2 regions of the Bacillus paramobilis genome follow, and region 1 is predicted to be linked to the other one. Evidence: predicted binding sites of a transcription regulator. Region 1 holds the regulator's gene; the other holds the start of a gene.
What was found. The regulator Rex, encoded in region 1, represses fermentation and respiration genes when NADH is low (regulators of the CRP and FNR family bind a similar motif). The targets are predictions, from matches to a motif close to TTGTGAAATATTTCACAA.
Positions count from the first base shown of each region.

Region 2: pflB (formate C-acetyltransferase) is a predicted target of Rex. The motif match lies at 1,141-1,158, and genes of this name have one in related genera.

Region 1 is NZ_CP151108.1:5,022,146-5,027,610, forward strand. Features, by position in the region: gene groL (chaperonin GroEL) at 1-755, opposite strand, end outside; gene groES (co-chaperone GroES) at 794-1,078, opposite strand; gene AABL52_RS25555 (CPBP family intramembrane glutamic endopeptidase) at 1,481-2,230, shown strand; gene AABL52_RS25560 (YdiK family protein) at 2,227-2,418, shown strand; gene AABL52_RS25565 (redox-sensing transcriptional repressor Rex) at 2,448-3,077, opposite strand; gene AABL52_RS25570 (ABC-F family ATP-binding cassette domain-containing protein) at 3,265-5,199, shown strand.
Region 2 is NZ_CP151108.1:4,787,397-4,792,861, reverse strand. Features, by position in the region: gene AABL52_RS24560 (glycosyltransferase family 2 protein) at 1-929, shown strand, start outside; gene pflB (formate C-acetyltransferase) at 1,269-3,518, shown strand; gene pflA (pyruvate formate-lyase-activating protein) at 3,587-4,318, shown strand; gene AABL52_RS24545 (diglucosyl diacylglycerol synthase) at 4,731-5,465, shown strand, end outside.

The DNA of each region.
Region 1 (5,465 bases):
ACGTCTTCAGCGATGATAAGAAGTGGTTTACCTTGTTGTACCACTTGCTCTAATACTGGTAAGATTTCTTGGATGTTAGAAATCTTCTTATCAGTAATTAAGATGTATGGGTTATCAAGAACTGCTTCCATTTTGTCAGAATCAGTAATCATGTAAGGAGATGCATATCCACGATCAAATTGCATACCTTCTACTACGTCTAATTCTGTTGTAAATCCTTTAGATTCTTCTAAAGTAATAACGCCGTCGTTACCAACGCGCTCCATTGCTTCAGCGATTAATTGACCTACTTCTTCGTCAGCTGCAGAAATAGCAGCTACTTGTGCGATAGAAGATTTACCTTCAATTGGTTTAGAAATCTCTTTTAATTCTGCAATTGCAGCAGTAACAGCTTTTTCGATACCTTTACGAAGACCCATTGGGTTCGCACCAGCTGTTACGTTTTTAAGACCTTCACGAATCATAGCTTGTGCTAATACAGTTGCAGTTGTTGTTCCGTCACCAGCTACATCATTTGTTTTGCTAGCAACTTCTGCTACTAATTTTGCACCCATGTTTTCGAATGCATCTTCTAATTCGATTTCTTTTGCGATTGTTACACCGTCATTTGTAATAAGTGGTGAACCGAATTTTTTCTCAAGTACAACGTTACGACCTTTTGGTCCAAGCGTTACTTTTACTGCGTTTGCAAGAGTGTCGACACCGCGAAGCATCGAACGACGTGCTTCTTCACTAAATTTAATATCTTTTGCCATAATAATTGACCCCCTTGGATTTTTTAAGATTTATATAATTAACCGATAACTGCTAAAATGTCACTTTCACGTAAAATCAAGTAGTCAGTACCTTCGTATTTCACTTCAGTACCTGCATATTTTGAGAAGATGATAAGATCACCTGCTGCTACCTCTAAAGCAACACGCTCACCATTTTCAAGCACTCGACCAGTACCTACTGCAATAACTTTACCCTCTTGTGGTTTTTCTTTTGCAGTGTCTGGTAATACAATACCACTTGCTGTTTTTTCTTCTGCTTGAACAAGCTCAATTACAACGCGATCACCTAATGGCTTTAGCATGAACAATAACCTCCTCATTTTGTTATGTAAATTTTATTTATTAGCACTCAAGTCACCCGAGTGCTAACACACTTATAATAATAAATAATCTCAATTTCTTTTGCAAGTAAAAAAATCATAATTTTTTCGCAAATTCAGCTATACACTTTTTCTATATAGAGTCCCTCTTCTTCTACCTTTACTATATGAATCGTTGTTTCCACTACTCGTATGTTACAATATGAAAGGACACCCTAAGTTGTTTTCGCTATACACACAACTTTCTCCTGTCTTCTATTATAATTTCAAATACGGATTTACGAAAAAAACATAATTTAAGCGAGGTTTATATCGTAGGTAGCATATTTACATGTTATCCTACCTTATCTCATACACTAGAGTTAGAAAGGATGGTTAAACCATTTGAAAAAACAATATTGGTGGATTATCGTTACATACATTTTAATGCAGTTATCATCCATTGCTGGATTACCACTTCTGCTGAAAACTGGACTTTATGATAACAGGGGCTTTACTAGAGAAGAGAAATTTCAACTCATAACTGGCCACTGGGCAATCATTAGCTTCTTTATTGCATTATGTATCGTACTTTGGTTACTTAGAACAGATATTCGCGACAGACGTTTAGATACAACGCGTTCTACTATTCCAGCTACGATTGGTTGGATTTTTATCGGCTTCTTCTTAGCATTTTTCTCGCAAAGTATTGCCGGCATGATAGAAATGCGTTTATTAGGAATTAAACCTGGATCAGAAAATACAGCGAGACTTATGGATATTGCTAGGACGACACCTTGGTTCCTTATCGTCATATCTATAATAGGACCTATCTTGGAAGAAATCGTATTTAGAAAAATTTTATTTGGTACACTTTATAAGAAGTTTAACTTCTTTATTGCTGCTATCATTAGTTCTCTCGTATTCGCAGCAATTCATTTTGATTTTACTCACCTATTGGTATACACTTCTATGGGGCTCGTATTCGCCTTTTTATATGTAAAAACGAAGCGTATTATCGTCCCTATCGCAGCTCATGTTGCTATGAATACATTAGTTGCAGTTGCTCAAGTTTTAATGAGCAATGAACAAATTCAAGAAATGATTAAAGAAGCTGAAAAAATGCAAGGCTTTATCGGAGGATTTTTAGTATGAGAAACTCACCATTGTTCATGGCTGCATTGTACTTCCTTCTAGGGTGTATCTTTACACGCTTCGCCATTACGAACGTAACAGATACAATCTGGAATATGTGGACAATACTATTTGCAGTTATGGCAACAATTGATTTTAATTTGGCACTTCGCCTTATCTTAGTTAAATTCACAAAGAAAAAACAATAATAAAACGCAGAGGTCGCTTCCTCTGCGTTTTATTGTGGATAATTCTTTAAAAAGTAAACAAGTGTTTGTAACTCTACCGCTAAATCAATATGATGAATTCTTATATTGTCTGACACATTTAAGCGTGCTGGTGTGAAATTTAAAATACCATGCACATTCGTTTCTGCCAATCTATCTGCTACAGGTTGTGCTACTGTAGCGGGTACTGTTAATATTGCCACTTGTATATCAGTTGATAAACGTTCTTCTAATTCATCTAAATGATATACAGGAATGCCCCCGATTTCTGTTCCGACTTTCTCTTCACTAACGTCAAACGCCATTTCAATTTTTGTATTATTGTTTTTCGTGAAATTATAATGTAAGAAAGCGGTCCCTAAATTACCTACTCCAATAAGTGCTACACGTGTTATATCATCTTGGTCGAGTGTTTCACGGAAAAATGATAATAAATAATTTACGTTATATCCATAACCTTTTTTCCCTAACGCTCCAAAATATGAGAAATCTCTTCGAATCGTTGCGGAATCAACCTTTACCGCTTCACTCAATTCGGCTGATGAAACACGTTGCTTACCAGAAAGAGATAAGTTTTGGATAAATCGATAGTATAGAGGCAATCGTTTGGCAGTGGCCTGTGGAATTTTTTGCTGATCCATATAACCTCTCCTCTCTTCCTATCTTTATTCATATACTTGAATCAAATACAGAAGTTTAGCACTCATGAATTTCCCTGTATAATAAAGAGAAGAAGTATTCTCTCTTTATTTTAAACTATACACTATTTTTAGTATGATTGAGAAATATAAACATGGCAAAGTTAAGAAATTATTTGAGGTGAAAACATTGATTTTATTACAAGTAAACGCGCTTTCGAAATTATACGGTGCAGAAACGATTCTTGCAAACATAAAATTGGAAGTTCAAACGAAAGATCGTATCGCATTAGTCGGACGAAATGGAGCCGGTAAATCTACGTTATTAAAAATAATAGCTGGTGAGCTATCTCATGATGGCGGCGAAATTATAAAACCAAAAGATGTCTCAATCGGGTACTTAGCTCAAAATACCGGGTTAGAAACGTCTTTAACAATTTGGGATGAAATGTTAACCGTCTTTACACACCTGCAGCAAATGGAGACAAAGCTTCGAAGGCTAGAGCAAGAAATGGGCAAAGAAGAAAACTTTTCAAACGAGGCTACATATGAAAGATTATTAGCTGACTATGACCAATTACAATTAAATTATAAAGATCAAGGTGGCTATCAGTACGAAGCAGATATTCGTTCAATTTTAAGTGGGCTTGGCTTCCCAGTTGAAACGCACCAGACGACGATTTCTACATTAAGCGGTGGACAAAAAACACGCTTAGCTCTCGGTAAATTATTATTAACGAAACCGGACCTACTTATTTTGGACGAGCCTACAAACCATTTAGACATCGAAACATTAACATGGCTTGAACAATATTTACAAGGCTATCCTGGCGCAATACTAATCGTTTCCCATGACCGTTATTTCTTAGATAAACTCGTTACACAAGTATATGAAATTTCGAATAAAGAAAGCAGACGATTTGTTGGTAACTACAGTAAATATTTAGACTTAAAATCAGCGCTATACGAGCAAGAAATGAAACGTTATGAAAAACAACAAGATGAAATCGCTAAGCTTGAGGACTTCGTTCAAAAAAATATAGCACGTGCATCGACGACAAAACGTGCCCAAAGCCGTCGTAAACAATTAGACCGAATGGAATTATTAACAAGACCATTAGGTGATTCTAAGTCAGCTTCCTTCCACTTCGATATCGAAAAACAAAGTGGAAATGATGTTTTACAAGTAAAGGATGCAACTATCGGCTATGATGAGGATCCAATTATTGAACATGTAACAATGCGCTTAACTCGCGGGGATAGTGTTGCTTTAGTTGGTCCAAACGGAATCGGGAAATCGACATTATTAAAATCACTTGTGAATAAGTTGCCACTATTACATGGTGATGTTTCTTTCGGATCCAACGTCTCGGTTGGTTATTATGATCAAGAACAAGCAAACTTAACATCTTCTAAGCGAGTTTTAAATGAGTTATGGGATGAATATCCACTGCAGCCTGAAAAAGAAATTCGTACGATATTAGGTAACTTCTTATTCACAGGGGATGATGTACTAAAACCAGTATCTTCTCTTAGTGGTGGACAAAAAGCTCGATTAGCTCTTGCAAAACTTATGATGCAAAAATCGAATTTATTAATTCTTGATGAACCTACGAACCATCTTGATTTAAATAGTAAAGAGATTTTGGAGAATGCTTTAATTGATTATCCAGGCACCCTTCTATTTGTCTCACATGACCGCTACTTTATTAATCGTGTAACGACGACCGTTGTTGAGTTATCAACAGAAGGTGCACAGGAATATTTAGGTGACTACGATTACTACGTTGAAAAGAAAAATGAAATGATTGAACGCGCAGCATTTGAACAACAAGAACAGCAAGAAAACCAAGCACCTGTTCAAAAAACTGTAGCTCAAGAAAAATTAAATTATCTCGAAGAAAAAGAGCGTAAACAATTAGAACGTCAACGCACCCGAAAAATTGAGGAGCTAGAACAAAACATTGTAGAATTTGAAGAAGAAATTGCTACGTTAGAAGATCAACTTTGCTTACCAGAAATATATGCAGATTATGAAAAGGCTAGTGAAATTACAACGAAAAAGCAAACACTACAAGAGCAACTTGATGCATGTATGGCAGAATGGGAAGAATTGCATTTATAAGAGTATGAATAAGAAGGATGTCTCATAAGTCAGGATTTTTGACTATGCGACATCCTTTTTGTCTTCCAGTTGGGATGAACGTCATATTGTATAAACAATTCGACACGACATATCGATTTACCGACAAAGTTTGACATTGTTAATCACTCCTATCATAAGAGCGTATTTCAAAATGTTTTTTAGAGATATCTTCTTGTTATTTATTTCCCGAAAAAGAATACATGTAAAGGTCAGACTTCATCTGATTTATCCACAAGTTTATACAC
Region 2 (5,465 bases), 230 kb from region 1:
GCACGGGTCTTTCTCAATCTGAAAAAAGGATGATAGGTGATCATATAGAAGCTGTAGCGGAGCGAATAGTAGGCAGTGATGAGCGCGGAGGGTATTATGATGGAAATAGGAAAAGAGAGTGTGTTTATCATACTTTAAGTTTCGAAGATTTTTATCAAGGATGGGGCGTCACCTCTAAGTTGTATAAAGGAAAGCAACTATCGGTCATTATTCCTGTACAAGATGAAGAGAAAACAATTGGAAACGTTATAGAAGAGCTCCGCAAAATTGAACCTTTTGAAATTATCGTTGTTGTAAATGGTTCAGCTGATAAAACAGCAACGATTGCAAAAGAAAAGGGAGCAACAACAATTGTATATAAAGAAGCACTTGGAAATGATGTGGGGCGTTCACTTGGAACTTATTTTGCAAAAGGGGAAATTGTATTATTTATAGACGGCGACTTTGTTATTCCGGCTAGGGAGTTATATCCTTTCGCAAAAGCTATTGCAGATGGAATGGATGTCGCCTTAAATGATCTAAATCATTATTTAGATTTAAGAGTACCGCTTCATCTTGTAACTGCATTTAAATATGCATTAAATTTAGCTTGTGATAGAAAAGATCTAGGAGTAGGCTCTCTTATCGCTGTACCGAATGCGTTTAGTCGTAAGTGTTTGAAAGAAATCGGATATAGATCTTTACTTTCACCTTGTGTAGCCCAAGTGAAAGCTATTCTGTCAGGATTCGAGATTGCGTGTGTATGTCGTGTAGAGGTCGATAAGATGAACCGTATTCGTCCCAGTGAACATTTTGCGAAAATAGGTCATCCTCCAGCTGTCTTGCGAATTATAGGTGATCATATAGAAGGATTAGAGCAATTAATTGTATTAGAAGGCAGTCGTGGTGGATTCTATGATGGGAATAGAAAAAGAGATGCTTTAGAGTAGTAACAAAAAAAGTGTACAACATATGTACACTTTTTTGTTCTGTTATAAAAACTATAACAGATTAGGAGATAAGAGTATTACAGCTCTACAATGGGTATTGTTCTTATATTACAAAATAGGACTCGTATATAAGGATACCAAAAAAATACAATTAAGGAAAGGGTTAATTATAAAGACTTTTAAGTGAAGTTAACACTATGCATATAGTAGTTTGCTCAACGTTTCACAAACATGTCACAACTATTTCGTTCACTTTCGCAAAAAAGTAGTATTCTAAGTGTGTAAGCTGTTATATAAAAAATCTTAGTCCTGTACTAATCAAAAATGGAGGAGATTAGGATGACTCAAGTATTAGAAAATGTTAAAAACGCATGGGAAAACTTTAAAGGTGAAAAATGGAAAGCAGAGATTGATGTTCGCGATTTCATTTTAAATAATGTAAACGTTTTCGAAGGAGATGAATCTTTCTTAGCGGGAGCAACTGAAGCAACGAAACAACTTTGGGATCAAGTAATGGATTTAACAACGAAAGAACGTGAAAACGGTGGCGTTCTTGATATGGATACAAAAATTGTTTCTTCTATTACATCACATGAACCAGGATATTTAAATAAAGATATTGAAAAAGTAGTCGGTTTCCAAACTGAAAAACCATTTAAACGTTCTTTACAACCATATGGTGGTATTCGTATGGCGGAACAAGCTTGTGAATCTTATGGATACGAAATGGACAAAGAGCTTAGTCGTATTTTTAGAGATTGGAGAAAAACTCATAACCAAGGTGTATTCGATGCTTATACACCAGAAATGAGAAATGCACGTAAATCAGGTGTAATTACTGGTCTTCCAGATGCATACGGACGTGGACGTATTATTGGTGACTACCGACGCGTAGCATTATATGGTATTAATCATTTAATTGAAGCGAAAAAAGCTGATTTAAATTTAACTGGCGGTGTAATGAGCGAAGATACAATGCGTTTACGCGAAGAGTTATCTGAGCAAATGCGTGCGCTTCAAGAGTTAAAACAAATGGCTGCTTCTCATGGCTTTGATATTTCTAAGCCGGCAACAAATACACAAGAAGCATTCCAATGGCTATACTTCGCATATCTTGCAGCAATTAAAGAGCAAAACGGAGCTGCGATGAGTCTTGGACGTACTTCTACATTCTTAGATATTTATATTGAAAGAGATTTAGCAAATGGTACTTTAACAGAAGAAGAAGTACAAGAAATTGTGGATCACTTCATTATGAAATTGCGTCTTGTGAAATTTGCAAGAACACCTGATTATAATGAATTATTCTCTGGTGACCCAACTTGGGTAACTGAGTCTATCGGTGGTATGGCATTAGATGGTCGTCCATTAGTAACAAAGAACTCATTCCGTTTCTTGCATACACTAGATAATTTAGGACCAGCTCCAGAACCAAACTTAACAGTTCTTTGGTCTAAACAATTACCACAGAACTTTAAAAACTACTGTGCGAAAATGTCTATTAAAACATCAGCAATTCAATATGAAAATGATGACATTATGCGTGCTGACTACGGCGATGACTATGGAATTGCTTGTTGTGTATCTGCAATGAGAATTGGTAAACAAATGCAGTTCTTCGGCGCACGTGCAAACTTAGCAAAAGCATTACTATATGCGATTAACGGTGGTAAAGATGAAAAATCTAAAGCGCAAGTTGGTCCTGAGTACGCACCAATTACTTCTGAAGTATTAGATTATGAAGAAGTTATGCATAAGTTTGATATGACAATGGAATGGTTAGCGGGTCTATATTTAAACACATTAAATGTTATTCACTACATGCACGATAAATATAGCTACGAACGTATTGAAATGGCACTCCATGATACAAATGTTCTTCGTACAATGGCAACAGGTATCGCGGGTCTATCTGTAGTAGCAGACTCTTTAAGTGCAATTAAGCACGCAAAAGTAAAACCAATTCGTGATGAAAACGGTATTGCAGTTGACTTTGAAATCGAAGGAGATTTCCCTAAATACGGTAACAATGATGACCGTGTAGATGAAATCGCTGTAAATCTTGTAAAAACATTTATGAATAAACTTCGTAAACATAAAACATACAGAAATTCTGTTCATACAATGTCGATCTTAACAATCACATCTAACGTTGTATACGGAAAGAAAACTGGTAATACTCCAGATGGTCGCCGTACTGGAGAACCATTTGCACCAGGTGCGAACCCAATGCATGGCCGTGATACAAAAGGTGCATTAGCTTCATTATTATCTGTAGCTAAATTACCGTATGAAGATGCACAGGATGGTATTTCTAATACATTCTCTATTATTCCAAAAGCACTTGGTAAAGAAGATGATGTACAAGTACGTAACTTAGTATCAATGCTTGATGGTTATGCAGTAAAAGAAGGTCATCACTTAAACATTAACGTATTTAATCGTGAAACATTAATGGATGCAATGGAACATCCTGAAAAATATCCACAATTAACAATTCGCGTATCTGGTTACGCTGTAAACTTTATTAAATTAACTCGTGAACAACAAATCGATGTAATTAACCGTACAATGCATGAAAGTATGTAAGTGAAAAAGTGTCCCTCTGCTTTATATAAATAGCAGAGGGAGGCTGCTTCAATAAAGGAGGAAGTAACATGGTAAAAGGAAGAATTCATTCTGTAGAGTCTTGTGGTACTGTTGATGGCCCAGGAATTCGTTATGTCATATTTACACAAGGGTGTTTATTACGTTGTCAATATTGTCATAATGCTGATACGTGGGAGATCGGTAAAGGAAAAGAAATAACAGTTGAAGAAGTAATGCAGGATGTGACATGTTACCTTCCTTTTATTGAAGCTTCCGGAGGCGGTATAACAGTTAGTGGTGGGGAACCATTATTACAGTTAGATTTCTTAATTGAATTATTTAAGAAATGTAAGGAAGCTGGAATTCATACAACAATTGACTCTTCGGGTGGTTGTTATTCAGAAGAACCAGAATTCCAAAACAAGCTAGACATTTTAATGGATTACACAGATTTAGTTTTATTGGATTTGAAACATATTGATTCAAAGAAACATCGTAAATTAACAGGAAAACCAAATGAACATATTTTACAATTTGCTCGTTATTTATCGGATAAAAATAAACCGATTTGGGTACGACACGTATTAGTTCCTGGTATTACGGATAATGAAGAGGATCTACAAAAATTATCTAGCTTTATTCAAAGCCTGTCTAATGTTCAGAAAGTTGAAGTGCTACCATATCATAAGCTTGGTGTATATAAATGGGAGGCACTTGGGCATAAGTATCCACTTGCAAGTGTAGAACCACCTACTGAAAAGAATGTAGAGAAAGCAAGATATATTTTACAAGCAGTCTAATCCAAATATTGGATTAGACTTTTTGCTTTCTTTACAATAAAACCTAGAGTATGTATATAGAAAAGAGTATACTGAAAATAGAATATCCATATTTTTGTAAGGAATAAGTGGAGAAATTTACATAATTGTAAAGGGAAATCAAAATAGTAAAAAGAATTAAGAAGTAAAAGAGTGAGTATCATGGAATAGAGAACATTTGTAAGTTATTGCGAAAGCTCTTATAGGAAAGTATAATGTAAAGATATGAGCACAGATAGGATTAAGGGGTCAATCTTATATGCTTTGCATATCCACGACAGGTACATAGCTGAAAGAGAAGTATTAGAATCTGTTTATGTAATTTTTAAGGAAAATGTTTTTCCTATTGTCGTATATGCAATATGGAGAAACAATAAGCTAGGAGTGGATTTGTTTGATAAAAAACCCCAAGGTTTTAATATTAACTGCACATTACGGTAATGGTCATGTGCAAGTAGCGAAAACATTAGAACAAACATTTCGCCAAAAAGGAATTGAAGATGTAATTGTATGCGATTTGTTCGGAGAATCACATCCAGTTATAACCGATATTACAAAATATTTATATTTAAAAAGTTATACAATAGGAAAAGAATTATACCGCTTGTTTTATTACGGCGTAGAAAAAATTTATGATAAAAAAATAGCATCTTGGTATGCGAATTTTGGAAGAAAACGTTTGAAATTACTTTTACAAGCAGAGAAACCGGATATTGTTATTAATACATTTCCGATCATAGCTGTACCAGAGTTAAAAAAGCAAACAGGTATTTCAATTCCTGTGTATAACGTATTAACGGATTTTTGTGTGCACAAAATATGGATTCATCGGGAAGTAGATCGTTATTTTGTAGCAACTGATCACGTGAAAAAAGTTATGGTTGATATCGGTGTGCCTGCGGAGCAAATTGTTGAAACTGGAATTCCGATTCGTAGTAGTTTTGAGCTGAAGATCAATCCAGACATTATATATAATAAATATCAGTTATGTAAGAATAAAAAGATTTTACTAATTGTAGCAGGTGCTCATGGGGTATTAGGAAGTGTAAAAGAACTATGCCAATCATTTATGTCAGTACCTGATTTACAAGTAGTTGTCGTTTGTGGGAAAAATGAAGCGTTAAAACAG